Regions from separate parts of the Bradyrhizobium sp. CCBAU 45394 genome, predicted to be linked through region 1. Evidence: riboswitches for the same ligand, from Rfam matches in the RefSeq annotation. Region 1 holds a riboswitch; each other region holds the start of a gene.

What was found. Region 1 has a riboswitch for cobalamin ahead of WN73_RS40690 (TonB-dependent receptor). Riboswitches for the same ligand answer to the same signal wherever they lie in the genome.
Region 2: linked by a shared signal. The riboswitch ahead of WN73_RS30690 (DUF1636 family protein) and the one ahead of WN73_RS40690 (TonB-dependent receptor) in region 1 are both predicted to bind cobalamin.
Region 3: linked by a shared signal. The riboswitch ahead of WN73_RS30755 (energy-coupling factor ABC transporter permease) and the one ahead of WN73_RS40690 (TonB-dependent receptor) in region 1 are both predicted to bind cobalamin.

What each region holds. Positions count from the first base shown of each region.
Region 1 is NZ_LBIX01000176.1:681,159-692,824, reverse strand. Features, by position in the region: gene WN73_RS40735 (hypothetical protein) at 1-99, shown strand, start outside; gene WN73_RS40730 (hypothetical protein) at 96-284, shown strand; gene WN73_RS40725 (hypothetical protein) at 497-661, shown strand; gene WN73_RS40720 (lytic transglycosylase domain-containing protein) at 746-2,932, opposite strand; gene WN73_RS40715 (adenylate/guanylate cyclase domain-containing protein) at 3,258-4,994, shown strand; gene WN73_RS40710 (hypothetical protein) at 5,098-5,274, shown strand; gene WN73_RS40705 (hypothetical protein) at 5,430-5,642, shown strand; gene WN73_RS40700 (hypothetical protein) at 5,783-6,040, shown strand; gene WN73_RS40695 (hypothetical protein) at 6,128-6,349, shown strand; cobalamin riboswitch at 6,415-6,628, shown strand; gene WN73_RS40690 (TonB-dependent receptor) at 6,743-8,977, shown strand; gene WN73_RS40685 (hypothetical protein) at 9,052-9,633, shown strand; gene ilvD (dihydroxy-acid dehydratase) at 10,882-11,666, shown strand, end outside.
Region 2 is NZ_LBIX01000172.1:233,559-244,949, reverse strand. Features, by position in the region: gene cobG (precorrin-3B synthase) at 1-396, opposite strand, end outside; gene cobN (cobaltochelatase subunit CobN) at 393-3,641, opposite strand; gene cobW (cobalamin biosynthesis protein CobW) at 3,641-4,690, opposite strand; gene WN73_RS30690 (DUF1636 family protein) at 4,687-5,061, opposite strand; cobalamin riboswitch at 5,157-5,376, opposite strand; gene cobO (cob(I)yrinic acid a,c-diamide adenosyltransferase) at 5,417-6,052, shown strand; gene WN73_RS30680 (cobyric acid synthase) at 6,064-7,512, shown strand; gene cobD (threonine-phosphate decarboxylase CobD) at 7,501-8,466, opposite strand; gene cbiB (adenosylcobinamide-phosphate synthase CbiB) at 8,478-9,419, opposite strand; gene cobU (bifunctional adenosylcobinamide kinase/adenosylcobinamide-phosphate guanylyltransferase) at 9,547-10,050, shown strand; gene cobS (adenosylcobinamide-GDP ribazoletransferase) at 10,047-10,829, shown strand; gene bluB (5,6-dimethylbenzimidazole synthase) at 10,834-11,391, shown strand, end outside.
Region 3 is NZ_LBIX01000172.1:247,549-256,010, reverse strand. Features, by position in the region: gene WN73_RS30770 (histidine phosphatase family protein) at 1-270, shown strand, start outside; gene cobT (nicotinate-nucleotide--dimethylbenzimidazole phosphoribosyltransferase) at 277-1,329, opposite strand; gene cobF (precorrin-6A synthase (deacetylating)) at 1,340-2,089, opposite strand; gene WN73_RS30755 (energy-coupling factor ABC transporter permease) at 2,136-2,813, opposite strand; cobalamin riboswitch at 2,851-3,065, opposite strand; gene cobA (uroporphyrinogen-III C-methyltransferase) at 3,116-3,847, opposite strand; gene WN73_RS30745 (cobyrinate a,c-diamide synthase) at 3,844-5,154, opposite strand; gene cobM (precorrin-4 C(11)-methyltransferase) at 5,154-5,936, opposite strand; gene WN73_RS30735 (cobalamin biosynthesis protein) at 5,933-6,301, opposite strand; gene cbiE (precorrin-6y C5,15-methyltransferase (decarboxylating) subunit CbiE) at 6,298-7,479, opposite strand; gene WN73_RS30725 (cobalt-precorrin-6A reductase) at 7,478-8,224, shown strand; gene cobJ (precorrin-3B C(17)-methyltransferase) at 8,200-8,462, opposite strand, start outside.

The DNA.
Region 1 (11,666 bases):
AGGGATAATCCCGACGGCCGCAACCATCTTTGCGCCCCGCCGCCGTCCGCCTCTCTGGTCGACACGGTCTACTGCTTCGCGCTCGGAGGTGCCACGTGAGGTTCATACTGGTGAACGGCCGAACCCCTTTCCGCAAGACGTTCTGCCTATGGTGCTGCGAGGAGATCAGCGGCAGCTACTTGCGCGATGTCAGGACGCTGCTGCCCTACTGCGGCTACGAATGCTACGCGCTTCAGCACGAAAGGGCACCGTTGATCGAGGAACGTACGCGCGCGGCGTCTTGAGCAGACAGGCGAACGAGACGCATCGGCGGGTAGGCCTGCCGGCAGGAGAGGACACGGCATTGCGATTCATGCTCGTCAATCAGGAACGTCCCTGCCACGGCGCCGTCTGCAGCGCGTGCGCCCGGCCGCTGGGTTCGAGCTACGTCCGGCACGTGTCCAAGCAAGAGCGTTATTGCGACCAGGATTGCTACCGTCGAGATCAGCAGACCGCCATGGAACTGCTGTGGCCCTACCGCAGCTCGCTCGAGGTGATCGCGGTGCTGGCGGCGATCTCGAGCTGGAGCTGGATGATACAGATGGGCGCGCTCTCGCGCTCGCTGACCGAGGCATATCTGCGCGCCCACGACCTTCTGACCACGGAAGGAGGTGACGGCTAGCTGAACGACGCAGGCCGCGCAGAGTCGTCGGCCGCAGTCACCGCGTCAAGCCCCGCGCCGCGTCCAGCCCCGGCGGTCGCGAGGCTAGGGCGAGGGGGCTGCGGCCGATACCGTTGGTGCCGCGCTCACTTCCTGCGTCGTGACGCGCTGCTCGGATTTCGCGGCGACCATGCCGCTGCTCTCGAACCGCGCGCGGTAGACCAGCACGTTCTCGATCACACGCTGGACGTAATTGCGCGTCTCCGACAGCGGGATGCGCTCGACCCAGTCGACCGGATCGACCTTGGGATCCCTGGGGTCGCCGCGCGCCTGCACCCATTCGCGCACGCGGCCGCGGCCGGCATTGTAGCCGGCGAACGTCATGATCTGGTTGCCGCGATATTCCGACAGCAGCGCGCTGAGCTCGGCCGCCCCCATCTGCGTGTTGTAGACGGGATCGGAAACCATCCTGTCCCAGTCATAGGTCAGGCCGAAGCGCTTTGCGGTGTCGCGGCCCGCTTCCGGCGTCACCTGCATCAGCCCGACCGCGTTGGCAGCCGACCTGTCGCGCTGGTCGAACGAGCTCTCGGTGCGCGCCACCGAATAGATCACGCTGGTCTCGATCGCGGGTGCGACCTGCTTGTGCTCTGGGATGCCGATGGTCGGGAAGGCGTAATGGTCGAGCGCGAGCCCGCGCGCCAGCGCCGACTTGCCCACCTCCAGCATCACGCGGGCATCGTTGCGCTGTCCGGCCAGCTCGCCGAGGCCTTCGAGCGCGGCGACGTCGGTGCTCTCCTTGGCAAGATCCTCGGCGTAGTAGAACACCGTGTCGCGCTCGCCGATGCCATAGAGCATGTCGGCTGCGCGCACGCGCTCGTCCAGGGCTTGCGGGTCGGCTGCGGCCAGCACGGGCGAGGGCGGGCGCAGCTCGATGCGGTCGAGGCCGAGCTTGGCGCGGGCGAGCTGACCGTAATAGGCGGTCGGGTAGCGCGCCGCCGCTTGATAGCTCTGGCGCGCATCGGCCGGCGCCCCCATCGCTTCCGCGGCACGGCCGCGCCAGTAATGGGCGCGCGACAGCGCGAGTGGATTGGCCGAGCCTTCGTCGATCGCGGCGAAGTGCATCATCGCCGTCCTGGGATCGTCGAGATAGCGCAGCGCGATCCAGCCGCACATGAAGTGGTAGTCGACGCGGTAGACCTCCATCGCCGGCACGGCCGCAGCGCGCACCACGTCGTAAGCGGTCTTGAACTTGCCTTGGTCGAGCAGTTTTCGCGCGAGCAAACGGCGCTCGCGCCACCAGGCGTCGGTGTCCTGCGCCGCCATGGCGTCGGGTGCGGCGGCCAAAATCACCTCGGCCGCATCGTCGATGCGGTCCTTCTGGAGATGCCATTGCGCGCGGCACAGCACATAGCCGAGATCGCGGCGCGCCTCGGTCGAAACGTCATCGAGATAGTCCTTGGCCTTGTTGGCCTTGCCGGTGACGGCGGCGCAGGCCTTGACGATCGCGAGCGCATCCTCGCCGAGCCGTTTTGCCGCGCGCCTTGCGCCGGCATAGTCCTTGGCGCCGAGCCGCTTGTCCATGCGGGCGCGGTGGTCGTCGGCGGTGAGGAGATCGCGGAACGCCTCGTAGGAATCTTCCTCGCTGCGCTCCGACAATTCGTCCGTGCGCCAGGCCTCGCGGACGAGCCGCGTGGCCCTGTCGCTGTCGCCCTCAGTGAGCAGCACGCGGGCGAGCGCGAACTTGCCCTTGGCGCTGCTCGGGCGGTCCATGGTGAATTTGTGCACGGTGGCCGCGTCGGTCTTCTCCTGCCACAGCCGCGCCTCGGCGCGCCGGCGCAAAAGCGCGCTGCTCGGCCAGTCAGGATTGGCGGCGAGGAAGGCGGCATAGCGCTTGAAATTCGCGGTACTCTCGGAATGGCGCAGCATGAACCAGTCGGCGAGCTTCTGCCCGGCGGGATCCGCGATGCGGTCGCGCGCCGCGCTCGCGTCATCGGTCTTGCCCTTGCGCGCGAGATCGATCGCGTCCTTCAGCGCGGCGAGGTCGCCGGTCAGCGGCGGCGCTGCCGGCTTGTCTGACGGCTCGTCGTCCTGCTTCTTCGGCTTGCGCTTCGCCTCGGCGTGCTTGCCATGGCGCGATTTCGCCGCGGCGTGGCGCTGCTTGCCGGCTTTCGCCTCATGCGTCTTCTTCGACGCGGACGGTTTGTGACTGCTTTTCGCCGCCAGCTCCGTCGGAAGGAGAGCCAAGGCGGCCACGGCAACGACACACGCGAGCGAGCGTAGGCACTGGTTCATTCCGTGGTCCCCCCTGCGAAACCAGTACAAACCAAAGTCCGCGACGACATGCGGCTCGAGAATCAAAGTGACGCCGAAAACGATGCCACGGCATCGTTTCGCATTTGTCACGCTGTCGCAACAATGCGGCAAAATACGGATGGAAGGCGGGAACTCTTGCAACGGTGAATAGAATAGGCCCTTTAACCTTTGTTAACGAATAAGGCTCCGGCGACGGTTGCGCACCGTCCAGGGCGCCGTGAAGGGCCAGATTGCGCGTATTCCCGGGCTGAAATCCGGTGTATTGAGTTCCCTGACCCGTCCTTTCAGCCTTTGCCCCGCACCTATGCCGATTTTCAACCAGTCGATCCGGCGCAAGATCGTCGGCATCGCCCTCGGATTGATCGTCCTGATGCTGGTCACCTCGATCCTGTCGATGGTGATGTCGAGCCAGGTCGGCGTCCTCCTGGACGAGCTGACCAACCGCTACATCCCGGCCTATGGCGATCTGGCGCGCGCCAATATCCGCTCGTTGGAGCGGTCGGTGGCGCTGCGGCGCATGGTCATGATGAAGATGCAGGCGTCCTCGGACGAGGAGGCCTATGCGGCGCGCCTGCGCGAGTTCGAGGAAGCGGACCGCAAGATCGAGGAGGAGGCCGAGGGCGCACGCAAGCTCATCAACGCGATCATCGACGACCCGAGGACGCCGTCCGACAATGCCGCGCTGGCGCGGATCGAGATCCGCATCGAGACTGCCGTCACCGAGCTGCGCCGCGACCTGAACGAGGACCACGCAAAGCTGCTCAAGCAGGTCGACGCCAAGCAGATGGCAGAAGCCCGCAGTACGCTGGAGCATATCGACGCCATCCGCGACCAGTTCAATCGGAAGTTCGATGCGATCCGTGCCGACATGCTGACACAGGTCTTCGCTTCGACATCGCAGGTGATGAGCCACCAGCGCCAGGCCATCATCGTGTCGGGCATCGTGACCCTGCTCGCCGCGATCGTCGGATTTGCCTTCGCTCTGCTGGTGTCCGGCGGCATCACGCGGCCGGTGCGGCTGTTGCTGGCCGGCACCCGCGAGGTCGAGGCGGGGCGGTTCGACAAGACCATCGCCGTCTCGACCCAGGACGAGATCGGCGAGCTCGCGGCCGCCTTCAACCGCATGATCGAGCAGTTGCGCCACAACGAGCGCATCCGCGAGACGTTTGGCCGCTACATCGATCCCAAGGTGGTGCAGGGCCTGATCGAACGGCCCGAGGTCGCCATCGACGGCCAGCGCCGGGTGATGACCATCATGTTCTGCGACATGAGTGGCTTCACCTCGATGAGTGAGGGCATGACCCCGCGCGGCCTCGTAAAAGTGATGAACCACTATTTTACGGTGATGTCGGCCCCGATCAGGAGCAATCGCGGCGTCATCGACAAATATATCGGCGATGCCATCATGGCCTATTGGGGCCCGCCCTTCATCGAGGAGGATGAGCCGGCACTCCTTGCCGGCTGTGCCGCCATCGACATGGCCGACCAGGTGCCCGCGCTGCAGAAGCAATTGCCCGATCTGCTCGGCATCCGCGCCATGCCCGTGCCCTGCGACCTGCGCATCGGCATCGCCACCGGCGAGGTCCTCACCGGCAGCATCGGCTCCGAGCTGATGATGAGCTTCACCGTGATGGGCGATGCCGTGAACCTCGCTTCGCGGCTCGAGGCCGTCAACAAGGTCTACGGCACCCGCATCCTGATCTCGCAGACGACGGCGGATGCGGTCGGTGAGCGCCTCGAATTGCGCGAGATCGATCGTCTAGCGGTCGCCGGCCAGAGCGCGCCCCAGGCGATCTTCGAGGTGATGGCGAGGGCCGGCGTGCTCACCGCCGCGCAGGACGGCTTGCGCACGCTCTATGCCGAAGGTCTTGCCGCCTATCGCGCCCGCCGCTTCGACGAGGCCCGCGCCGCCTTCAACGCGGCGCTCGAAGCCGTCCCCGGCGACGGTCCCTCGCGCGCGCTGCTCGCCCGCATCGCGCAGTTCGAGGTCAATCCGCCGGACGAGAGGTGGGACGGTGCCTGGCGGCTGGAGCAGAAGTAAGCCGCCGCGGGAAAAATTGTTTCTACTCGATAACGATGTTCGCCGTGACCTATTTCCCAGGCTTAGGTTGATCGTCCTTGAGGCGTTTGATGGGGACACGCCGATGACAGAACTTGAGGACAGGCTGGAACGGTTCGAGACGCTCACGGCCGAATGCGAGCTGATCGCCAAGCTCGCCACCGACAGCACCAAGCGCGAATTCTATCTCAAGCTCGCCGAGCACTATTATCAGCTTGCGCGCGAGACGCGGGCTGCGGTCGCGACCAGCGCTGCGGCCTGAAGGCGGCTGCAATCCGTTCTTAACATTTGGCACGCATCCTTTGACGGGAGCGAGCGTCGCGATTCGCGATGGCTCGCAGTGGGAATGCCGGGACTCGCTGCAATGCAACGTGTCTCGCTGATGTTGCTTTGCCGGTGCTTTTTCGGGGCAATCCCATGCGTCTGCTTGCGGTCCTCATCCTCGCGCTCATGACAGCGGCCTGCAACCAGGAGCAGGACATCACCGGCTCGACCGCAGCCTGCCCCGTGCGGAACTACAGCTCCTACAACCCCCGCGACATGAACCAGTGCGTGGCCGCCTGCAAGGCATGCGACCATGGCAACACGGTCACCTGCACCACGTCCTGCACGCTCAAGGGCGCGCACTGAGCGGCCAGCGGTTTGCAGAAGCTTGGGGGCCGGGATCGCCGGCCCTCTTGGGCATTGAGGGGTTGACGGTGTCGGGGCACCGGAACGATTCACCTGACATAATCATTGGTAGGAGCAGGCAGGACGCGGAGTCGGATGGAATGGGTATGCTCGATCCCGGCCGGTTTCTGGTGTCGTGCTCGCAGTGCGACGCGTGGCCGATGGCGGCCAACGTCAAACGCTCGAGCTGGTCGACGTCCCCGAGCGAGGTCCGCTTCGTGTGTCCGCGCTGTCGCCGCGAGGAGACCGCGATCATCTCCGCTTCGGGCGAATTGACGCCGATCCGGCGCATCGACATCCCGCCGCGCGACGTCACGGTGGCCTGGGCTCAGGCACAGCGCCAGAGAGGGCGGGCGTAGGCGGCCGCTCTATTGCGCGATCCCGTGTCGGAACACGGGCGATCGTCGGGCGTTTCCGCCCCAACATCACGTATCGAGGCCGGGCGAATGATCAGCGCGCATTTCGACACCCGTACACGGATCAACATGAAGCTGGCGCTGGATCGGATTTGCCGCAATCGGCCCAGGGGCGAGGATCATGGGTTCCGCAGGTCGGTCGCCGAGAACATCGTCCGCTGCGCGCTCGCGGGCCGAACCGGCATCGGTCAGCTTGTCGATGCCGGTGAGCGGGCGGTGGTCACGACGCGCGCGGTGCCGAAGCCTGACTGATTGTGTTTGCCTCGCGTTTGCAGCTCATCGTTCAACCGGTCGATTGACTCTCCGTACGGCCGCCTCGTAGATTGATCGGTGACGGTTCTCCGCACGGAGATCAAAAGGGAACGTGGTGCGAGATTGTCCCAACGCCGGGATTGTCCCAACGCCACGGCTGCCCCCGCAACTGTAAGCGGTGAATCTTTCGTCATATGCCACTGGGAATCTCGGTCCTGGGAAGGCGACGTAAGGTAACGACCCGCGAGCCAGGAGACCTGCCGTCAGCCGTGGTCACACGCGAAGATGTCGGTCGGGGAGTACAGGCATTAGCTTCACCGGAGCAATCGATTGCTCCGCCGTAAAGCCTCGTTCGCTGTGACGTGCCACTGACGTCATGCCGAGGTTACAACTGTGTCCCGTATTGTCTCTGCCGCCAGGCGCCTTCGCGCCGGCATCGTTGCTGCCGTTTTCCTCCATGCGATCGATCTCCCCACAGCTTTCGCGCAGCAAGCCGCCGCCGAGCAGCTGCCGCCGGTCGAAGTGACCAGGCCCGACGATCAGAACCGCACACGCGCCAGGGCGATCGGCGATGGCGACACGGCGAGGCTGCGAGCCCCGAGCGGAGCGCCGGCAGGCAATGGCGCCGGCTCGTCCGGCTCCGGCGACGAGGCGGTCGCCGGCAACGGAGGCATCGTCGGGGCCGCCGCGACCGTCATCACGGCCGCGGATATCGCACATGCGCCCTCGCAGACGCTTGCCGAGATCATCGCGACGCAAGTCCCGGGTGCCCAGATCACGACGCTCTATGGCGGCCAGATCGGCGCGAAGACCAGCGTCGACCTGCGCGGCTTCGGCGCGTTTGCCACTGCCAATTCGCTGGTGCTGATCAACGGGCGGCGGCTGAACGACATCGACATCGCGCAGGTGGACCTCTCCACTGTCCCGCTCAATTCCATTGAGCGTATCGAGATCACGCGCGGCAATGCCGGCGCGGTGCTCTATGGGGACAATGCGGTCGGCGGCGTGATCAACATCATCACCAGGAACGGCGTCGGCGGGCCGCCCGTTGCCGCGCGCATCGAGGCCGGCTTCGGCTCGTTCGACACCAGGCTTGGCAATGTCTCGACGTCGCTCAATTCCGGTCCGTGGTCGACCTCGTTCTACGGCAATGCCGTCAAGACAGACGGCTACCGCGACAACAATCGCCTTGTCCAGGAGAATGGCGTCGGCAACCTGAACTACACGACATCAGACCTGACTGCTTTCGTCACCGTTACCGGCGACAATCAGGAGCTGCGATTGCCGGGCGGCCGCACCGTCGATCCGTCCATCGGCGTCGACGAGCTCGCGACCAACCGACGGGGCACCAGCACACCCTTCAACTACGCCAACCAGCAGGGCTTTGGCGCGACGGCCGGCTTCACGAACACCCTGGCCAACGGCATCGATCTCATCGTGGACGGCGGTGTGCGCGACAAGAAGCAGCAGAGCGCGTTCTTCTCCGGCCCAGCGCCGGTTCCCGCGTTGTTCACGTCCACCTATGTCGATGCCGATCTGACGACATGGTCGATCACGCCGCGGCTCAGCGTGAAGGGCTTGCTGCTGGGGATGCCGTCGCAACTGCTGACCGGCCTCGATTATTACGATGCGAGCTTTCAGCAGAACCGCGGCGCCGGCCAGGGGCTTGCGCCCTGGCACAATTACGATCTCAGGCAGCAGACGGTTGCGGGCTATTTTCAGCACACATTGGGTGTGGCGCCGACGACGGACGTCTCCTATGGCGTGCGGGTGCAGAGCGTCAGTCTCTCGGCGCGCGATCATTTTGACGCCGCAGCTCCGTTCAACACCGACATCGGCGCGCTCCCGCTCAGGAGCGACGAGACCCAATATGCGCTGCATCTCGGTGCCGAGCATCGCCTCAATGACATGGTCTCGCTGTTCGGCCGCGCTGCGCGCGCATTCCGCACGCCGGATGTCGATGAGCGTGTGTCGTCGGGGCCGTCCTTCGATCCCTTTACCTTCGCGCCGATCCCGCAAACCTTCCAGCTCAAGACCCAGACCTCGCAGGATGTTGAGGGCGGGCTGCGCATCAAGGGAGGCGGGCTGCAATTGCAGAGCAGCCTCTATCTGATGGACCTCGCCAACGAGATCCACTTCAGTCCGATCCTGTTCTACAACACCAACCTCGATCCGACCCGTCGTTACGGCTCGGAGACCAGCCTGTCCTATCGCGTCAACGGCTCTCTGCTCCTGCGCTCCGGCATGGCCTATACAAGGGCCGTGTTTCGCGAGGGCGTCTGGGCCGGCAACGACGTGCCGCTGGTGTCGCGCTACACCGCGAGTGCAGGCGTCACTTGGAACATCTGGCAGAACTATGTGGTGCTCGACGCCACCGCGCGCTTCTGGAGCGAGCGGCGCATGGACAATGACCAGGCGGGAACACAGCGGCCGATCCCAGCCAATGGCACGATCGACCTCAAGCTCAGCGGTCAGTACGAGCGCTACTTCTGGTCTTTGAGCGTCAACAACGTGCTGAACGCGCTCTACTACGACTATGCGATCGCAAGCACCTTCACGGACGGCCGCTTCAGTGCCTATCCGCTGCCCGGCCGCACCTATCTGCTCAAGGCCGGCGCCAATTTCTGATCAAGGCTCTGACCGCGACGGGGGCTGTCATAGGCCCCCGAATGGACTAGAATTCGAAAAGAAGGAGATCACTCATGGCTCTCAGCACCCTGCCGCCTTACGCCGACCGTTTCCGGCTCCATCCGGTCGCGCCGCGCCTTGCATCGATGTTCTGCTTTGCGCTGCTGGCGGTGTCATGCGCGCTCGCAAGTCTTGCGCTCGCCTGCGCAACGCCCTTTGCGGCCTTCGCGGTCGTCGCGGCCGCGATGTTGCCGCTGCGGCCGGCACTGCTCGTCGTCAGCGGCGCGTGGCTCGTGAACCAGAGCATCGGCTTCGGCGTGCTGCACTATCCCGTTGCCGGCAGCACGATCGCCTGGGGCATTGTCATTGGCGCTGCTGCACTCGTCGCGACCGCGGCCTCCTCCGCCGCGCTCCGTGCGCTGGCGCATGGCCGCACGCCCCTGATGCTGGCGATCACATTCGTCCTCGCCTACGCGGCCTATGAGCTCGTGCTGCTCGCTGCGACGCCGGTCCTCGGCGGAGAGGGCGCCTTCACCGCGGCCATCGTGGCGCGGATTGGACTGACCGGCGCCGTCTGGCTCGCCGGCCTCGTCGCCGCCTGCGAGATCGTCCGCCTGGTCGATCCGTTCGGGCGCAAGGGCGCGATGTCGGCCTGAGCGGCCCTCTGAAAGCCCCGGATGGGAGCGCAGTGAAATCCGGGCTACGAGATCTTGCGTTGCCCGACGGGCAAAACACCCCCGCGGTCGGTCAATCCGCTTGCGCAAAAATATTCCACTTTGCCGAAATTCTGATTTGCCGTATGTGTTGCCCATCCCGGCTTGATCTTGAGGGGCGATCTTGTGTCGTCACGTGTCGCGAGCCGGGCTTGCGGTGGACGCGGCAGCGTCGGGTACGAGAGGCCAAGGGCAGGGCGGATTGCTCTCCGTGAGCCCAGGACTTCGTGCTGGATGAGCGACGCTGTCAGGTTCGTCTCGCCTGTAAGTTTCCGGCTCCGTCGACAGGGCTGGGAAAACTGCGGCGAAATGGCGGGCCGTGCGTACGGCAAAACCGTGGGGTCCTGGCCGGCGTTGCTACGGTCAAGCTCTTGCGGATGCGGCAGTCGCGTCAACCGGCGCGGTGCCGGCGACTTTCGCGAGAGTGAGGGAGGCCAGAACGAACTCGGCTCCCGGGAGAGCACGGCATAAGCCGTCCAACCACTGCGCAGGGAAGGCCGAGGGATTGGCTACACCTGTATGCTGCTGTGCGGTTTCTCTGCGCTTGCTTTCGCGCAGCAGACCGCGGGTGCCGTCGGGCACCCGGCCTTCCCTGCGCCCTCTCGATTGGGAGTGTGGAGCGATCAAGCAAAGCTCGGGCGAAATCCGCCGCGAGGATGCGAAGGCGTGTCTGCGATTTACGATGCGAGTTGGAGGATGACGCCGATGCATCTCGCTCCGTCATTGCGAGCGCAGCGAGGCAATCCAGAATCCGTCAGCGGAAAGACTCTGGACTGCTTCGCTGCGCTCGCCACGACCATGTGGAGAGTGCGTGTCCACTGCCGGGGATGGCGGGCTTGGTGATGTCGACAGCGACTCACTCCAAGGTGTGGTGCGTGATCGGGCGCGTCGTACCCGCCTGGAAATCTCAGGTTGTGGATTGTCATCTTCGCGGGGGTATCCCAGTAGGCCGATCCGTGTCTTCCCGGTAACGAATGTGCCATCCACGCAACACTCCTTCCGGATTAAGCCCTCATCGTCAGCCGTTCGCATCACCGCCGCTTTTTAGCCACACCCGAACATGAATAAAATTGCTCGAATGTTTTAGGGGCAGCGGCGGTCCTCGAGGCGAACGGGAAATCCCAAGGTCGATTCAAATCTTGGGTCTGATTTTTCGGGTCTGAAAGGGTTGGCCGGGGAAACTGGTTTGCGATGAACGCAAAGACCAACATCAAGCAGAGGCTGCCGAGCCGTCACGTGACGGAAGGCCCTGCGCGCGCGCCCCATCGGTCCTACTTCTACGCCATGGGTCTGACGACGGAGCAGATCCACCAGCCCTTCGTCGGCGTCGCCTCCTGCTGGAACGAGGCCGCGCCCTGCAACATCGCTTTGATGCGCCAGGCGCAGGCGGTGAAGAAGGGCGTCGCGCATGCCGGCGGCACACCCCGCGAATTCTGCACCATCACCGTGACCGACGGCATCGCCATGGGCCATGACGGCATGCGCTCCTCGCTGCCGTCGCGCGAATGCATCGCCGATTCCGTCGAGCTGACCGTCCGCGGCCATGCCTATGACGCCCTCGTCGGCCTTGCCGGCTGCGACAAGTCGCTGCCGGGCATGATGATGGCGATGGTTCGCCTCAACGTGCCCTCGATCTTCATCTATGGCGGCTCGATCCTGCCCGGCAACTTCCGCGGGCAGCAGGTCACCGTGCAGGACATGTTCGAGGCCGTCGGCAAGCACTCGGTCGGCGCCATGTCGGACGAGGATCTCGACGAGATCGAGCGCGTGGCGTGCCCCTCGGCGGGTGCCTGCGGCGCGCAGTTCACGGCCAACACCATGGCGACCGTCTCGGAAGCCATCGGCCTTGCGCTGCCTTACTCGGCCGGTGCTCCGGCACCGTATGAAATCCGCGACGCCTTCTGCATGACCGCGGGCGAGAAGGTGATGGAGCTGATCGCCCAGAACATCCGGCCGCGCGACATCGTCACCCGCAA
Region 2 (11,391 bases), on a different contig from region 1:
GCCGAATTTCGTCGGAAGCGCGAGCACGCTATTCTCGAGCGCCTCCTCGAGCTCGGCGGCAAGCGCCTGGGTCTCGTCGCCCGCGCGCCAGAACGGCGTCACCAGGATGTTGCGCCGGGATTCGGTGTCGGCGTCGGGATCGAGCAGCGCCAGTTGCGAAAGACCGTCGAGCAGCAGCCGGTGGCTGCCTTCGCTGACGCCTCTGATCTGGAGATTGGCGCGGCTGGTGACATCGATCAGGCCGTTGCCATGGCGTTCGGCCAGATGCGCCAGTCCCGAGATCTGCGCCGCATCGAGCCGGCCGCCGAACGGGCGCACGCGAACCACGAGCCCGTCACCCGATTGCATCGGCCGCAGCGCGCCGGGGCACCAGCCCTTGACCATGGCCGCGCTCATGACGCCTCCCGCAACGCTGCCGCGATCGAATTGCGACGCGTTCGCCAGAGTGAGGCCTCATGCAGACGGGTGAAGCACGTCTCCATCGCGGCGAGCGCCGCGGAATTCTCGCGGGCCATGAAGGCGCGGACGTCGTCGTTGCCGAGCGTCGCATCGTAGTAGAGATCGAACAGATGCGGCGGCACGGCGCCGGCCAGATGGGCGAAGGCGGCCATGTGCTCGAGTGTCGCGGTGATCTCGGCGGCGCCGCGAAAACCATGGCGCATCATGCCGGCGATCCAGGCCGGATTGGCCGCGCGCGCGCGGACCACGCGTGAGATCTCCTCCGTCAGCGTGCGCGCATGCGGCTGATCGGGACGCGTCGCGTCGAGATGATAGAGCGATGGTCCCGCCGCGCCGAGATGTGCTGCGGCCGCGGCAACGCCGGCTTCATGCGCGGCATAGTCGGCGGCGAGCAGAAGATCGGTTTCCGGCAAGTCTTGGACGTGAACGAAAGCATCGGCCGACGCGAGCCGTTTCTCGATGCCGGCGCGATCGGGCTTGATCTCGCCGTCGGCGGAGAACGCCCAGGACGACGCCGACAGCCAGGCCTCGCCGGCCGCATCGCGCGTCTCCGCCGTGAAGGCATCAGGGATCGCCGAGAGGCCGACGCCGTATTGCCCGGGACGCGGCGCGAACACGCGGGACGCACGGTGTCGGTACGGATTCTCGTCGCCCTCCTCCTCGCGCGCGGCGAGCGCCTCGGCCGCCGCCTCGAACAACTGGGCGAGGCCGGAGAAGACATCGCGGAACAGGCCCGACAGCCGCAGCGTGACGTCGATGCGGGGACGGCCGAGCTCGGCCGGCGCGATGATGTCATAGCCGGTGACGCGGCCGGAGGCGTGATCCCAGCGCGGCGCAAGTCCCGCCAGATGCAGCGCCATCGCGAATTCCTCGCCGGCGGTGCGCATCGTCGCCGAGCCCCAGAGATCAACCACGAGGCCTTTCGGCCAGTCGCCGTGATCCTGCAAGTGGCGGCGAAGCAGCTCTTCCGCGAGCTTGATGCCTTGCGCATGCGCCGACGGCGTCGGCACGGCGCGCGGATCGACGGCAAACAGATTGCGTCCCGTCGGCAGCACGTCCTGGCGCCCGCGATAGGGCGAGCCCGACGGCCCCGGCGCGATGCGCCGGCCCGCAAGTGCGGCACGCAGCGCGTCCCGCTCCGCTTCGCCGCAGGCGCCGCGGCCGAACACGTGCAGGCCGTCGCCGAACTGGCTTTCCTTGAGATCGCAGACGAAGCGGTCGATCCGCGGGATCGCTTCGGCTGGCGCTGCCGATGCATCGAGGCCGAGATCGTCCTCCAGTCCGGCCACGCGGGCTTCGTCCCGGATCGCGGCGATCAGCCGCTGGCGGCGGGCGGGATCGAGACCATCGGCCGTCGAATATTCGTCGAGGAGCTGTTCGAGCCTGCGCAGGCCATCCGGCACGGCGGACTTTTCGAGCGGCGGCGGCAGGTGGCCGATGGTGACGGCACCGATGCGCCGCTTGGCCTGCGCGGCCTCGCCGGGATCGTTGACGATGAAGGGATAGATGACAGGCAGATCACCGATCAGGGCTTCCGGCCAGCAGCTCGATGACAGCGCCACGGATTTTCCCGGCAGCCATTCCAGCGTGCCATGCGCGCCCATGTGCACGACAGCATCGCAGCCCTGCTCGCGGAGCCAGAGATAGAACGCGACATAGGCATGCCGCGGCGTGCGGGCGAGATCGTGATAGTCGGCGTCGCGCGTGGTTGCATCGCCGCGTTCCGGCTGAACCGCGATGATCGACTTGCCGCATTGGATCGCGGCGAAGTGGAACGCGCCGTCGCGGCAGCTCGGGTCGCTCTCCGGCGCGCCCCAGGCTTGCGCGAGATCATCCTGCAAGGATTGCGGAAGACGCGAGAGCGCCGCGCTGTATTCGGCGACGCTCCAGGTGAGTTGCCGCCTCAGCAGCGTCTCACCGAGAGCCTGGACCGGCACGACATCGAGGCCGGTCCCCGCAAGATCGGACATCAAGGCTTCGACCGAGGCCAACGCGTCAAGACCCACTGCGTGCGCGATCTGGTGCGGGCGGCCCGGATAGTTCGACAGCACGACCGCCAGCCGCTTCTCGCCGGCCGGCTTCACCGCGAGCTTCTGCCAGGCCGCGACGCGCGCGGCGATGGCCTTCACGCGCTCCGGATCCGGGCGATGGGCAAGATGCGAGAATTGCAGGTCGGGATCACGTTCCGCAGCCGACTTGAAACTCACCACGCCCGCAAACAGGCGGCCGTCGACTTCGGGCAGCACCACATGCATCGCGAGGTCGCCGGGCGACAGGCCGCGCAGCGATTCCGCCCAGTCCTCGCGCCGCGCGGTGGAAAGCGCGACCTGGAACACGGGACACGATGCCGCATCGAACGGTGTCGTGCCGTCGTCGCCGATCGCGGAGAACGCGGTCGCATTGACGATCGCGGCCGGAGGATTTTCCACGAGCTGGAGCCGCAGCCAGTCCGCGACGCCCGCGGCCTTCAGCGAGGTGACGAACACGCCATAGGCGTCAAATCCCTTCTCGCGCAGCGTCGCAATCAGCGCATCGACCGGACCGGTGTCCGCGGCGGTCAGGTACGACCGATAAAACGTCACCAGCGCGCGAGGCTTGCCCTCGCCGGCGGTCGGCACGGCGATGACACCGCGCGCGGGCTCGTAAAAGCCCATCTCGGGCACGGTCGTCTCGCCGACGACCGGACCGGCATAGAGTCCCGAGGCCAGCGCAAGTTGCGCAATCGCGGCCTGCGCTGCGACCGGACCGCCGGTGTCGCAGAGCACCTTGAGCCGGCGCAGCGTCGAGACAGGCAGCGTTGAGTATGCATCGAGCCGCGTGTCGTCGCGGCCGTCGGCCGGCAGCACGGCGAGCACGATACCGCGCGCCTGCGCGAGTTGCTGGAGAGCCGCGAGACCGTAGGGCCAATAGGACTCGCCGCCGATCAGGCGGACCAGAATGCCGCGTGCCTGGGCCAGCGTGCGCTCGATGTAGGTGTCGATCGAAAGCGGATGACGCAGTTCGGCGAGATTGGCGAGCCGCAGCGACGGCAGGCTGTCGCGGCCACGCCGCCAGCCGGCCGCGAACGCGGCAAGATCGGAATCCGAATACGAGAGCACCACGAGATCGGCCGGGTCCTGGCCGATGTCCCTTGGCGTCGCGGTCTCCTCGAGACCGCGGCTCTCGCGGAAGACGACGTGCATCAGATGCCAGATCCTGAAAGACCAAGTCCCGCTCTTATCGCGGCCTCGTCGATATCGCCGTGCTCGCCGATCACGACGAGCTTTGACTGCCGCGCGAGCGCGCCCCAGGGCTTGTCGAACTGGTGACGCACGCGCTCGCCGACGGCCTGGAGCAGCAGGCGCATCGGCTTGCCCGCGACCGCGATGTAACCCTTGGCACGCAGCACGTTCTGCTCGCGCGCCAGGCGCTGAACCGAGGCGACCAGCGCATCGACGTCGCCGACTTCCGGAAGATCGATCACGACGGACGCAAAATCGTCGTGCTCATGCTCCTCCTCGCCGTCGTGATGCGACGGGCGCGCGGCAAGATCATTCTCGGCGGCGGCACCGAGACCGAGGATGACGCGCGCATCGATCGCGCCGTCGGTAACGGCAAGCATCGGCACGCGGCGCGGCATCTCGGCGGTGATGGCAGCCTTGGCCGCTTCGAGTCCCGCCGGGCCGGCAAGATCGGCCTTGGTCAGCAGCACGATGTCGGCGCAGGCGATCTGGTCCTCGAACACTTCCGACAGCGGCGTCTCGTGATCGAGATTTTCGTCCGCCGCCCGCTGCGCTTCCACTGCGGCCGGGTCCGGCGCGAAACGGCCGGCGGCGACGGCCTCGGCATCGGCCAGCGCGATCACACCGTCAACGGTGATGCGCGAACGGATCTCCGGCCAGTCGAACGCCCTAAGCAAGGGCTTGGGCAGCGCCAGGCCCGAGGTCTCGATCAGGATGTGATCGGGCCTCACCGGCCGCGCCAGCAACAGCTCCATGGTCGGGATGAAATCGTCGGCAACGGTGCAGCAGATGCAGCCATTGGCGAGCTCGACGATGTTTTCCTCCGGGCAATTGGCATCGGCGCAGGACTTCAGAATCTGGCCGTCGACGCCCTCGCTGCCGAACTCGTTGACGAGCACCGCGAGCTTCTTGCCGTTGGGGTTGGCGAGCAAATGCTGGATCAGCGTCGTCTTGCCGGAGCCGAGAAAGCCGGTGACCACCGTGACCGGGACTTTTGCGAGCGAGTTCATTCGGCGGCCTCCGGCACGACGGCAATGGGGGGAATGCGCGCAAGCGACTGCTTGCGGAAGATCTCGGGACGGCTGCGCCAGGGCACAAGGCCGTCGGGCGCGGCCGCATAGGCGGCGGCGCCTGCGATCACGTCGCGCGCGTTGGCGTCCGACAGGCGGCCATAGACATAGGACCAGCGGCCGGGCGCACTGAGCGCCACCGAGCAGCCCTGGCTGCATGCCGACAGGCATTCGACCGGAACCACAGTGACACCATCGGGCACGCCGGCGTCGACAATCGCACCGTGAAGGCGCTTGCCCGGCGTGACTTCGCCCTCGCCAAGCGTCTCGCCGGCACGGCAGGTAATGCAGACGTGAAGTGTGACGCTCATCGCCTCTTCCAGAATAAACAGCGGGAGGCGAAGAGGCCCACGAACCGGTCTTGCGAGGGTCCGCTTCCCCGTCGCGGAACACCCCGTCCGCCGGTCCAAAATCGTCCGCGCTGGCAGGTCTCCCGGCTTGCGGAGCAGGGTTTTGCCCTTCGATCCCCGCCTTCCCGATCCCGTCAGGGATCAGTGGCCTCGGGCATCTCTCCGGTCACGGTCGCGGGGGCGGCTGCATTTTGGACCCAAATCTTGCCGATTCGGACCCTATCGCATTCCCTCTTCGCCTGTCATAGGACAGGAACCAACGCCGGGCCACCATTTGCCCCTGGCCGCCTCTTGTCAAGCCGAAGGACCCCGTCCGATGACGCCTGAACCGGATACCCAAACGGCCGAGGAAACCGATGCCCGCCACGCCGCGAAAATGGCGAAGAAGAAGGCCGCCCGCGACAAGATCATGGCGACCAAGAGCGGCGAGAAGGGCCTCATCATCGTCCATACCGGCGCCGGAAAGGGCAAGTCCTCCTCCGCCTTCGGCATGATCGTGCGCTGCGTCGCCCATGGCTTCCCCTGCGCGGTCGTGCAGTTCATCAAGGGCGCCTGGGATACAGGCGAGCGGCGCCTCCTCACCGGCCATTTCGGCGATCTCTGCCAGTTCCACGCGATGGGCGAAGGTTTCACCTGGGAGACGCAGGACCGCGCCCGCGACATCGCCGCTGCGCGCGCCGGCTGGGAGAAGGCCAAGGAGCTGATTCTCGATCCCAGCTTGCGCATGGTCGTGCTCGACGAGATCAACATCGCGCTGCGCTACGACTACCTCGATATCGCTGAGGTCGTCGAGTTCCTGACGACGCAAAAGCCTGCGATGACACATGTCGTGCTCACCGGGCGCAATGCCAAGGACGAGCTGATCGAGATCGCCGACCTCGTCACCGAGATGACGCTGGTCAAGCATCCGTTCCGCTCCGGCATCAAGGCGCAAGCCGGCGTCGAGTTCTGAAGACACACGCGATGGCGCGCGCATTGATGATCCAGGGGGCCGGCTCGGACGTGGGCAAGTCGCTCATCGTCGCCGGCCTTGCGCGCGCCTTCACGCGGCGTGGGCTGCGCGTGCTTCCCTTCAAGCCGCAGAACATGTCGAACAATGCCGCCGTGACCGTCGACGGCGGCGAGATCGGCCGCGCCCAAGCACTGCAAGCCCTCGCCGCCGGCGTCGAGCCGCACACCGACATGAACCCGGTGCTCCTGAAGCCCGAGACCGATGTCGGCGCGCAGGTCGTTGTCCACGGCAAACGCATCGCGACCGCGCGGGCGCGCGAATACGCGGCGATGAAACCGTCATTGATGGGCGCGGTGCTGGAGAGCTTTGAGCGGTTGAAGGCGCGCGCCGATCTCGTGCTGGTCGAAGGCGCCGGCAGCCCCGCCGAGGTCAATTTGCGCAAGGCCGACATCGCCAACATGGGTTTTGCGCGCAAGGCCGACGTGCCCGTCGTGCTGATCGGCGATATCGACCGTGGCGGCGTCATCGCCCAGCTCGTCGGCATCAAGACGGTGATCGACCCCGACGATGCCGCGATGATCCAGGGTTTTGTCATCAACAAATTTCGCGGCGATCCCACGCTGTTCGATGACGGCTACAAGCTGATCGAAGCAAAGACCGCCTGGCGCGGTTTTGGTGTGCTGCCCTGGTTTGCGCGCGCCGGCGAGCTGCCCGCCGAGGACGCGCTGGGCCTGAGTGATGCGCGAAAGCCGGGCCAATGCAAGATCGCTTGCCTTGCGCTGTCGCGGATCGCCAATTTCGACGATCTCGATCCGCTCAAGCTCGAGGCGGGCGTCGATCTCGTCATGGTGCGGCCGGGTGAAGCGATCCCCGGCGATGTGCGTCTCGTCATCATCCCCGGCTCCAAATCCACCCGCGGCGACCTCGCCTTCCTGCGCGCGCAGGGCTGGGACATTGATCTCCTGGCGCATTATCGCCGCGGCGGCCACGTGCTCGGCCTCTGCGGCGGCTATCAGATGCTCGGACGCAGCGTTGCCGACCCCGACGGGATCGAAGGCCCTGCCGGCGACACACCGGGCCTCGGGCTCTTGGATGTGCAAACGGTGATGAGCCCGCAGAAAACACTGACACGGGTCACGGCCGTGCATGCGGCAACCAACCAGCCGATCCAGGCTTACGAAATCCACAGCGGCCGCACCGACGGGCCCGATCGCGCCCGTCCGTTCGCCAAACTGAATGGCGAGCCTGAAGGCGCAATCTCCAGCGATGGCCGCGTACAGGGTAGCTATTTGCACGGCCTGTTCACGTCGGATGATTTCCGGAAAGCGTTTTTGACCAAGCTCGACATCCCGGCAGGCGACGAGCCCTATCACAGCAGGGTCGAGAGCGCGCTCGATGCGCTCGCCGATCACATCGAAAAGCATCTCGACGTCGAAGGCCTGCTTTCGCTAGCGCGCTAGGACCTCGGCGAGGCGCGTCCATTCGGGCTCGCTGCCCGGAAGTCCGAGCCGCAGCCATGTCGGCTTCTGCGCGAAGACGCGCGACCAGATCTGGCCGCGCGCGAGCTTCTCCTGCGCGGCCAGCGCATCCGGCGTCTCGTAGAGACGAAACAGCGGCGTGCCGCCAACGAACCGCCAGCCCTGCGCTCGCGCCATGTCGTCGAGACGGGCACAGTCGCGCACAAGCCGCGCTGACGTGGACTCCGCCCAGGCATCATCACGCAATGCGCGGCAGCCGATTGCGATCGCAGCCCCCGAGACCGGCCATGGCCCCGACATCGCCGCAATCCTGGCGATGTCCGCCGCGCTACCGAGTGCAAACCCAAGCCGCAGGCCGGCCAGACCATAAAACTTCCCGAAGGAGCGCAGGATCAGCAGCCCCGGATGATCCGCTTCCGGCGCAAGCGACAGCTGCGGAACGGCGTCGACAAAGCTCTCGTCGATGACGAGACGGCCGACGCGCGGCAGCAGTGCCAGCAAATCCTGCGGCGTATGGCACCGGCCATCGGGGTTGTTGGGGTTGACGACGATGGCGAGATCCGCGCCCACCAGTGCCTCGAGATCGCCGACCTCCAGGACATCCCAGCCCGCAGCCGACAGGACTCCGGCATATTCGTTATAGGTCGGCGCGAGGATGCGGGCGCGGCCGCGCGGCCCAAGCTGCGGCAGCAATTGAATTGCGGCTTGCGCGCCGCCCATCGCGACGAGCGCCGCGCTCGTGCGGTAGGCGTGCTGCGCCGCCTGATGCAAGGCATCGATCTCGGCACGCGACGGCAGCGCGCTCCACGCGCGCATGCTCACCTCGCCCGCCGGATAAGGCAGCCGGTTGATCCCCGTCGAGAGATCGATCCAGTCCTCCGCGCGTCCGCCAAAACGCTGCTGGGCCAGATCGAGATTTCCGCCGTGCTCACGCATGTCCCGTTCTTTCACGCGAAAGCCAGGATCGCAAGGACGCCGGCCAGCAGCAGCATGGCGCGGCGGTAGATCGTCAACCCCCGCGTGATATCGGCGGCGAGCGGATCGCGCGCACCTTCGTTCAGCCAGGGCTCGTTCGTGACGCTGCCGTGGTAGATCCGGGGACCGCTGAGCCGCACGCCGAGCGCGCCCGCCATCGCCGCTTCCGGCCAGCCGGCGTTGGGCGAGCGATGCCGGCGCGCATCGCGCGTCGTGCACGACAATGCTTCCGCCCTGTGCGGCGCCAGCAGCACGAACAGAAACCCGGTCAGCCGCGCCGGAATGAAATTGGCGACGTCGTCGATCCGCGCCGCCGCCCAGCCAAAGGCTTCGTGTCGCTCGCTGCGATGGCCGATCATGGAGTCCAGCGTGTTGATAGCCTTGTAACCCAAAATGCCGGGCAGGCCGAACAGCGCGCCCCAGAACACGGGCGCCACGATGCCGTCGGAGGCGTTTTCCGCAAGACTCTCGATCGCCGCGCGCGCGATGCCGGCTTCATCGAGCGCCGCAGGATCGCGGCCGACGATGCGCGAGACCGCGTCGCGCGCGCCGGCGATGTCGCCGGCCTGCAAAGGTGCGGCAACGGCGGCAACATGATCATGCAGCGAGCGCAGCGCGACCAGCGGCCAGGCCAGGACCCCCGCCAGCACGATCTGGATCCAGCCCGAGGGGAGCAACGACTGAAGCGCCCAGCCGAGTGCGGCCGAGACCGCGATCACAAGGAACGCTCCGGCAATGCCCGCGGCACGGCGCAGCGCCGGCGGATCGGACCCGCGATTCCAGGCGGTGTCGATGGCCGCGATCAGGCGGCCGAGCCAGGTCACGGGATGGCCGATCCGTGCGAACAGCGGGGCCGGCCAGCCCAACAGGGCATCCACCGCCATCGCCACCGCCATCGCACCCGCAAAGCCCACACAAATCTCCCGTCTCGCTCCGCCCCTGTTGCGCAAGACGGCGGCCGAGCGCAAGCCCCTGGCCGCCTGATTTCGGCTTTGTCTTTGGCCCCGTTTGGTGATTAGTGCTGGCCGACAGGAGACTTTTATGGCCGTCATCTTGATCACGGGCGGAGCGCGATCGGGCAAGAGCCGGCGTGCGGAGACGCGCACGCAGGCCTTTCCCGGGCGGCCTGTGTACATTGCCACAGCCGAGGCGCTCGACGCCGAAATGGAGGACCGCATCGCAAAGCACCGCGCGCGACGCGGAGCCGACTGGATCGAGCGCGAGGTGCCGCTCGACCTTGTGCAGGCCCTGGTCGAGACCGAGGGCGGCGGCGCGAGACTGGTCGATTGCCTGACGCTCTGGCTGTCCAACCTGCTGCATTCCGAGCGCGATTGGTCGCGCGAGGTCACGCATCTCGCTGAGGTTCTCCCTCGCTTGCGCAGTCCGGTCATCATGGTCACCAATGAGGTCGGCCTCGGAATCGTGCCCGACAACGCGCTGGCGCGCGCCTATCGCGATGCTGCCGGAATCATGAACCAGACGTTCGCCGGCGTTGCCGACGAGGTCGAGTTCGTGGTCGCCGGACTGCCGATGAAGCTGAAATGATCCCTCGCACCGAAACGATCCGGGACGTCATCGCCGATCTCAGGATGGCGGCGTCGTTCGTCACGCTCCTGCCGGTCGGATCGTCAAAGCCTGCGGCCGACGGCGCCATCGCGCGCGCGACCTGGGCGCTGCCCGTCGCGGGACTGCTGGTCGGACTTGCCGGCGCCTTGGTCTACAAGATCGCCAGCCGGCTCGGACTGACGCCGAACCTTGCCGCCCTGCTCGCACTGGCCACGACCGCCCTCATCACCGGCGCGCTGCACGAGGACGGGCTTGCCGATACCGCCGACGGGCTCGGCGGCGGCCGCACGCGCGAGCGCAAGCTCGAGATCATGCGCGACAGCCGCATCGGGACCTATGGCGCCTGCGCACTGATCCTGTCGTTCGGCCTGCGTTGGAGCGCGCTCGCGGCGATCGCCAATCCGTGGCTGGTGACGCTGGCGCTGTGCGCTGCGCATTGCGCAGCCCGCGCGGGCGTGCCGGCGTTGATGTCGCTGGTACCGCCGGCGCGGCCTGACGGACTGTCGGCAAGCGCCGGAGCGCCGCCGGGCCGCAGCGTCGCCATCGCCTTTGCCGTTGGAACTCTCGCTCTCACCCTCGCACTTGGACCGGGCAAGGCACTGGTCGGCCTGATCCTGCTGTCGCTCGCAGGCCTGATCCTGGCACGGCTTGCCATCCGCCAGATCGGCGGGCAGACCGGCGACCTTCTCGGCGCCTTCGAGCAGACCGGCGAAATCGTGATCCTGCTCGTTGCCGCGGCCTTCCAGATGGGACGATGACCTCATGGTCGAGTTCGACGACACCTTCCGCCAACACTTGCGCGAGCTGTTCGTATGGCGCCGTGACGTGCGCCGCTTTCGCACCGATCCCTTGCCGGACGGCGCGGTGGAACGCCTGATTGAGACGGCCTGTCTTTCCCCGTCGGTCGGCCTCAGCCAACCCTGGCGCTTCGTCATCGTCGACGATGCCGCACGGCGCACTGCCGTGATCGACGATTTCAGGACTTGCAACGGCGACGCGCTGAATGCGTATGCCGGTGAACGCGCCGCGCGCTATGCCACCCTAAAGCTGTCGGGCCTCGAACAGGCCCCCGGCCACCTCGCCGTGTTCGCGGACAAGGCCAGCGACACCGGGCACGGCCTCGGGCGCGCGACCATGCCGGAGACGACGGAGTATTCTGTCGTCGCGGCGATCACCGCAATGTGGCTCGCCGCGCGTGCGGAAGGCATCGGTCTCGGCTGGGTGTCGATCCTGCATCCCGATCGCATCCACACCATTCTCGACGTGCCTGATACCTGGAAATTCATCGCCTATCTCTGCATCGGCTATCCGGAAGTCGAA
Region 3 (8,462 bases), on a different contig from region 1:
TTCTGGAGCGACCCTGCGCACCTGAGACCACCGGGCGGCGAAAGCTTCGAAGATCAGGTCGCGCGCGTCCACCTGGGCCTGTCACGGATCGGAGCCGGGCCAGCTACGCTCGTCGTGCATTCCGGCACAATCCGCGCCGCACTGTGCATCGCGCTGGATCTTGCGCCGCAAGCCGCCCTGCGCTTCGTGATCGATCCGCTGTCGCTCACCAGGATCGACCGGCTCGCGATCGGCTGGCGCGTCGTGTCGGTCAATCAGCGCGTGGTGTGAGCCCGATCAGGCCGGGCGATCCGGCACATTGGCCTGCGCGAACGTCGCCATGCCGTTGTGAAGCGCACAGGCCGATCGCACCAGCGGCAGCGCGATGGCGGCGCCCGATCCCTCGCCGAGCCTGAGATCGAGGCTGATCAGCGGCTGCACGTTCAGTGCCCGGAGCACCAGCCGATGCCCCTGCTCCGCCGATTGATGCGAGGGCAGCAGGAAAGGCTGGCACGACGGATTGAGGCGCACGGCCGCCAGCGCCGCGACCGACACGATGAAGCCGTCGATCAATACGGGAATGCGGCGCTGCGCGGCCGCGATGATGGCCCCGCAGATGGCCGCGATCTCGAGGCCGCCGACGGCGCACAGGATTTTTTCGGGCGATGCAGCCGCAACGCCATGACGCGCAATCGCGGCATCGATCACGCGCACCTTGTGCGCACGGCCGGCGGCATCGACGCCGGTGCCGCTGCCCGCGATCTCCTCGGCGCTCACGCCGAGCAGACTCGCCGCGATCGCCGCCGAGGTCGTGGTGTTGCCGATGCCCATCTCGCCGAAGATCAGAAGATCGGGCTGGCCGGCTGCCGCGCGCGCAACCGCACGCTCGCCGGCCTCGAAGGCGAAGGCCAGCTCTGCAGGCGTGAGCGCAGCCTCGACGCTGAAATCGCGCGTGCCGCTGCGCGGCTTGTCGGTGACGATGCCTATCATCTCGTCTTGCGCCAGCGTGCCGGCGTCAACGACTTCCAGGTGCGAACCCAACTCACGCGCCAGCACCGAGATCGCGGCGCCGCCCGAGGCGAAGTTCGCCATCATCGCGATGGTCACGGCTTGCGGATAGGCCGACACGCCTTGCGCAACGATGCCGTGGTCGCCCGCGAAGATGATGATCGGCACGCGTGCCGCGCGTGGCTGCTCGGTCGCTTGCAGGCCCGCGAGCTCGATCGCGAGCTGCTCGAGCCGGCCGAGCGCGCCGGTCGGCTTCGTCAGTTGCGCCTGCCGCACGATCGCCGCCTCGCGATGGACCGCGGAGATTTCGGGGCACTTATGGTAGACCCATTCGGGGAGCATGCTGCCTCGCTTACGGCCTGCGCTTGAGAATGTAGCAGTCCATGATCCAGCCGTGCCGCTCGCGCGCCTCCTGCCGCAGCGCGGCGATGCGCGGGCCCACCTCGGCCAGCGCGCCGGACATGATGATCTGATCGGGCATGCCGAGATAGGCACCCCACCAGATCTGGAGCCCGGCCGGATCGAGCGACTGAAACGCCGTGCCGCCATCGAGCATCACGACCACGGTGTCTGCGCTTACCGGCCAGCCGCCTTCACGCAAGCGGCGGCCTGTCGTGACCAGAAAGGGCTCGCCGATGTCGTTGAGCGGCAGCGCATGCGCCGCGCACAACGCCTGGATCGACGTGATACCGGGGATGACCTCGATTGTCGGCAAGGGATCGAGCCGGCGCGCAATACGCAGCGAGGAATCGTAGAGCGACGGATCGCCCCAGATTAGCAGCGCGACCCTGCCATCCCCTTCGAGATGGCTCGTGATGGTCTGCGACCATTTCGCGGCGACCGCATCGTGCCAATCGTCGACGCCCTTGCGGTAGTCCGCCTCGCCTGCGTCGCGCACGGGAAGATCGAACTCGGCGATGCGCGTCTTGTCGCTGGTCAGCACATCCGCGCAGATCGTCCGCCTGAGATCGGCGAGATCGGACTTTGCGCTCCCCTTGCGCGGGATCAGGACGAGATCGGCCGCGTTGATGGCGCGGGTCGCGGCGTGCGTGAGCTGCTCGGGATCGCCGCAACCGATGCCTATCAGGGAGAGCGTGAGCATCGCGTTCGCGAAGGGCGGCCATCACGGCCGCCCTTTCGCTTGTCTCTCAGGCCGCGTTGTGCAGGCGCGGGGTGACGAGGCCGGGCGCGGTGACGCCGCGCAGCGACTTCGCCAGCGCCAGCACGGCGAGATCGGCCAGCGGCTCGATCACGATGACGAGCGCATAGGAGGCCGCGAAGGTCGCGATGTTGACGAGGTTGGTCATAGCAAAACCGGAGCCATAGAGCGCCCAGAACGCCACCCAGCCGATGACGCCGGCCTGATAGGTCGTCGAAAGCGCCAGCGCCTGGCGATACCTGAGATCGACATAGGCGGTGTTGCGGGCAATGATCCGCGTGGCGATCGCCTGGATCGCGAACAGCGGCACCAGCAGCGTGGTGACGTTCATGCCGTATTGCGGCAGGTCGGCCGGCTCGAAGAGCACGCCCTGGAACAGCAGGCCGAGCGCGAGGCCGAAGGCCGCGGGGGCAGCACCGAACAGCAGGAACAAGGTCGAGCCGAGGATGAAGTGCACCTCGGACACGCCGACCGGGAAGTGCGGCAAGATCTCGAAGAAGGTGAAGACGAGGCCGGTGGTGGCGAGGGTCCGCGCCGCGAACGACGTGATGCCCTGTTCGCGCACGGTCTCGGCCGCGAGCTTCAGCGCAACGCCGCCTGCGGCGATGCCGGTTGCGTAACTCAACACGAGCTTGGCGCCCGTCACGATCCCGGGTTCGATATGCATGGCTCAGTCCTTTCCTGCCGTCACACCCGACGGCCTTGGCCTCAAAACATGCACGGCCGGTCTCCTGGCTCGCGGTTCACTGGGGATCTCCGGCCTTCCCGGACCTTGCGATCCAGTGGCGGTTCGGAGCCCCTCACCGCTTACAGTCGCGGGGGCGGCTGGGGTTTTGGGCGCCGCAACTGGGTCCGCCCATCCCCATTCCCGATTATGCTCCGGCGCTTTGCGCCACCTCGAGCACCATGCTTGTCCTGTGTGCCCCTTTCACGCAGCCTGCGTCAAGGGCCGAACGGCGGCGGTCGCCGTCATGACGGGTATTCTCCCGCCAGTGCGCCGAACAGGATCACGGCGGCCGTCGAGGCAGCCCCGCCCCGCGCAAGCTGCTCGGCAAGCTCGGCAATCGTGGTGCGGACCAGCCGCTCGTCGGGGCGGCCGAGGGATTCGGCGAACAGCGCCGGGGTGGTCGGCGCGAGGCCGTGCGCGATCAATTTTGCGGCAAGCGCCGGAAAGGTGCGGCGGCCCATATAGACCACGGTGGTCGCCTCCGGATCGGCCAGCGCCGCCCAGTTCAGGTTTTGCGGCAGCTCGCCGGTGACGTCGGCTCCGGTCACGAACTGCACCCGGCGCGAGGTGTGGCGCCGCGTCAGGGGCATGCCGGCTTGCGCAGCGGCCACGCAGGCCGAAGTGACGCCGGGAACGATCTCGTAGCCGATGCCGGCCGCGCGCAGCGTTTCGAGCTCCTCCTCGAGCCGTCCGAAGATGCCGGCGTCGCCCGACTTCAACCGCACCACGCGCGCGCCAGTCGCGGCATAATCGACCAGCAGGCGGTTGACGTGATGCTGCTTGGTCGAGGGCCGCCCGGCCCGTTTCCCGACCGCAACGAGATTGGCGCCGGGACGGGCGAGATCGAGAATCGCGCCGGACGCGAGGTCGTCATAAAGCACGACATCGGCCTCGCGCAGCCGCGCGGCACCCTTGAGCGTGAGAAGCTCGGGGTCGCCGGGACCGGCGGAGATGAAGGAGACAAAACCGCTCACCGGTCCTCCGCGATCAGATGGAAGAACGTGCCGGTGGCATTGCCTCGGCGCGAACCGGTCTCGGCGATGACCGCACCGGTCGCGTCGTGCACCACCGCGAGCGGCATGTCGGGCTGGGCGGCAATCGTCGAATAGTGGAATTCGTGGCCGCGCAGGCGCGCGCCGGGGCTATGTCCCGGCATCGGTGCGGCGAGTTCGGCGAGACGATAGCCCAGATGCATGCGGCGTTTGGCAAAGCTCGTCTCCAGGCCGAGCAGGCCCGCCATCTCATGGCGGACACCGTCGGCGTCGGTCAAAGCGGTTCCGAGCACCATATAGCCTCCGCATTCACCGTGCACCGGTCGTGTCTCGGCGAAGGCGCGCAAGCCGCTGCGAAAGCGCGCGTTGGCGGCGATCTTCCCGGCATGAAGCTCGGGATAGCCGCCGGGCAGCCAGCAGACATCGGCGCTCGCGTCGGGCGCCTCATCGGCAAGCGGCGAGAAGGTCGAGATGTCGGCACCAGCCGCGCGCCAGGCTTCCAGCATATGCGGATAGACGAATGAGAATGCCGCATCGCGGGCAAGCGCAATGCGCTGCCCGGGCGGCGTCACGTTCAGGCCGTTCGCAGCCGGTTGCAGCGCCCAGGCGGCCGCCGATTGCAGCACCGCATCGAGATCGACATGCTCGGCGACGAAACGCGCGGCCTCGTCGATCAGTTTTCCGATCTCCGCCTGCTCCTCGGCCTGCACCAGGCCGAGATGCCGCTTCGGCAGGCTGATCTCGGCATGGCGCGGCAGCGCGCCGAACACGGCGATGCCGGCGTCGTTAAGCGCGCGCCGTACGAGGTCTTCATGGCGCGGGCTGGCAACACGATTGAGCACGACACCGGCAAGGCGCACACCCGGTCGGTAGTCGCGAAGACCCGCAGCGATCGCCGCCGCCGTCTGCGCCTGTCCCGAGGGATCGATCACCAGCAGCACCGGCCAGCCCAGCATCTCCGCAATGTCGGCGGTGGCGCCTGTGCCGGAGACGCCACGCGCGGCGACGCCGTCGAACAGACCCATCGAGCCCTCGGCAAGCACGACATCGGCGTCGGCGCCGCGGCCGACGAGATGCGCGATTCCCCCGCGATCCATCGCCCAGCTATCGACGTTGACGGAAGCGCGGCCCGTCGCAGCGGCATGGAAGGCGGGATCAATATAGTCGGGCCCGCTCTTGAAGCACTGCACGTTCAGTCCGCGATTGCGCCAGGCGCGCGCGAGCGCCAGCGTCAGCGTCGTCTTGCCGACGCCGGAGGCGGGCGCGGAGATGACGAGCCCTGCCGGCATCAGGAGGCCTCCGGAAAGCGTGGCTCGGCGCCGACCGGCCGATAGCGGCGGTCGTAGTCGGCGGCATAGAGGCGGCTCTCGTCGAAATCCGCGGCGCCAAGCGTCTTGCCGACCAGAATGAGCGCGGTGCGTTCCATCTCGGCGCCGACGGCGGCATCGAGCGTCGCAAGCGTGGCGCGGACGATGCGCTGGTCCGGCCAGCTCGCGCGCCAGACGATGGCGACCGGGCAATCCGCGCCGTAGTGAGGCAGCAGCTCCGCAATCACCTGGTCGAGCAGATGGATCGACAGATGGATGGCGAGTGTCGCACCGGTCGCAGCGAAAGCGGCGAGCTTCTCCCCTTCGGGCATCGCACTGGCGCGGCCCGGCGTACGCGTCAGCACCACGGTCTGAGCGAGCCCCGGCAAAGTCAGCTCCACCTCGAGTGCCGCGGCGGCGGCCGAGAAAGACGGAACGCCGGGCGTCACGGTGAAGGGAATGTCAAGCGTACGGAGACGGCGGAGCTGCTCGCCCATCGCCGACCAGATCGAGAGATCGCCGGAATGCAGCCGCGCGATGTCCTTGCCGTCCGCATGCGCGGCGGCGATCTCCGCGATGATCTCGTCAAGCGACAACGGCGCGGTGTTGACGATCCGCGCGCCCGGCGGGCAATGCGCCAGCACGCCCTCAGGCACCAGCGAGCCGGCATAGAGGCAGACCGGACAGGCGGCGATCAGATTGCGCCCGCGCAAAGTCAGCAGATCGGGAGCGCCCGGCCCGGCACCGATGAAATGCACCGTCATGCGCCGTCTCCTTCCGCGATCGCGGCCGTCGCGGTGCGGTCCTGCGAGACCACCCGCGTCGCAATCAATCGCGCACGAGGGCCGGCCGCGGCGAGCGCCGCGGCCTCGGCGACCGATCCGGTCCCGAACTTTTCCGCGATGAGCCTGGACTGCGTCGGCGTGTCGATGCCGGCCAGCACCTCGGGCGATACCGCCTTGATCGGCACACCGCATTCGCGCGCGAGCTGCTGCAGCGCTTCTGCATCGGCCTTGTCGCTGACGGTCGCCACCGCCGCAAGGCCTTCTGCGCCGCCCGCTGCCAGCAGCGCCTCTCGCAACGAGGCCAGCGTGACATCCTCCCTGAATCCGAGCCCGGCGACCTTCATCGGACCGCACTCCACTGCAACACGGGACGCGCCGCCTCCCAGGACCGGTAGCGGCCGAGCGGGCCGGCATGGGCGATCTCGACCCGCATCAACTCGCCGCCGTGGCGTTGGTGCAGTTCGCCAAGCAGCGCTTCCGTCTCCAGCGTCACGGCATGTGCAACGAGCCGTGTGCCTGCCCCGATGCGCGACCAGATAGCGTCGAACATCGCGCTATCGAGACCACCGCCGATGAAGACAGCATTCGGCGCGTCCAGCCCGGCGAGAGCTTCGGGCGCACGGCCCGTGACAACAGCGATCCGATGCGCCAATCCGAACGCCGCCGCATTGCTGCGGATATTCGCGGCGCGAGCCTCGCGCATCTCGATTGCCGTCGCCGTCCCGCCGCAAAGCGCCCACTCGACCGAGATCGAACCCGATCCGGCGCCGATATCCCACAACCGTTCGCCCGGGCGTGGTGCCAGCGCCGAAATCGCGAGCGCACGCACCGGCCGCTTGGTGATCTGGCCGTCATGAGCGAAGAGATCGTCGGGAAGTCCCGCGCTGCGAGGAATGCCCTGAGCTCCCTTCGCCTCCACGGCCACCGCGACCAGGTTTCCGGCGAGATCGCCAGTAAAACCATCGGCACGATGTTCCGCAATGCTTTCGCGTGGCCCGCCGAGCGCGGCGAGAGTCCAGAATTCCGAGGCGCCCCATCCGCGCTCGCCCATCCACTTTGCAAGGTCGCCTGCGGCCTTGCCGTCGCGCACGAGGCAAATGATGCGCGCGCCAGGCGCAAGGTGTGGCACGAGGCGCTCGAAGGGCGCGGCGTGGAGACCGAGGCAGACGACGGATTCAAGACGCCAGCCGAGCCGCGCAGCGGCGAGCGAGAATGTCGACGGCGCCGAATGTGCGACCCACTCACCCGCCTCAAGCTTCTCGGCAAGGCTTGCGCCGGCGCCGTGCCAGAACGGATCGCCGGAGGCCAGCACCGCGGTCGGCCGGCCGCGGCGGCTGAGCACGACCTCCGCATCGAACGGCACCGGCCACGGGTGGCCGCGCCCGGTCACACCGGCAAGCGCGAGATGACGCTCGCCGCCGAAGACGGTTTCGGCCTCACGCAGCGCCTTTCGGCTTGCGTCCGACAGCCCGGCAAGGCCATCTTCGCCGATACCGATGATGGTCAGCCAGGGATCAGCCATGACACGCGCCCTCATTCTGGGCGGAACGAGCGATGCGAGCCAGCTCGCGGCGGAGATCGCGCGCACCGGCATGGATGCCGTCTATTCCTATGGCGGCCGCACCCGTGCGCCTGCCGACCAGCCGCTGCCGACCCGCATCGGCGGCTTCGGCGGCCTGAGCGGCCTTGCCGATTACATTCGCCGTGAAGGCATCACGCATGTGATCGACGCGACGCATCCTTTCGCTGCCGAGATGAGCCGCAACGCCGTCGCGGCATGCGCGGAAACCGGCACGCCGTTGATCGCGCTCGAACGCACCCCCTGGGCTAAAACACCCGGTGACAACTGGATCGAGGTCGGCGACGTCGATGCAGCGGTCGCCGCTCTGCCCGAGTCGCCGGCAAACGTGTTCCTCGCCATCGGCCGCCAGCACATCGCGCCGTTCGGGAATAAACCGCAGCACGCCTACACACTGCGCTTCGTCGATCCGCCCGAAGCGCCGCTGCCCTTCCCGGCTGACGTGATCGTGTCGCGCGGACCGTTCACGCTTGATGGCGAGCTGGAGATGCTGCGTACGCGCGGCGTCATATGGATCGTCGCCCGCAATTCCGGCGGCGATGGCGCGCGCGCCAAGATCGACGCGGCCCGCACGCTCGGCCTGCCCGTGATCATGATCGCGCGGCCGGAGTTGCCCGAGCGCCAGCGGGTCGAGAGCGTGGCCGAGATCATGCAGTGGCTTGGTCATCGCACCTGCCTCGGCGCATAGATCCAGCGGCCGACACGGCGCGTCTGCGAGTTGCCGACGATCACCAGCGTTCGCATGTCGGCCATCTCGGGCCGCGCCGCGTTGAGCGTGACGGTCTCGATCGTCTCGTCGGATGCGCTGATCGCGCGCGCGAAGATCACGAGCCGCTCGCCGCAGCCGGCGTCCTTCAGCACGGCCAGCGCGCGGCCAAATCCTTCCGGCCGGCTCGCCGAACGCGGATTGTACAGAGCGATCGCGA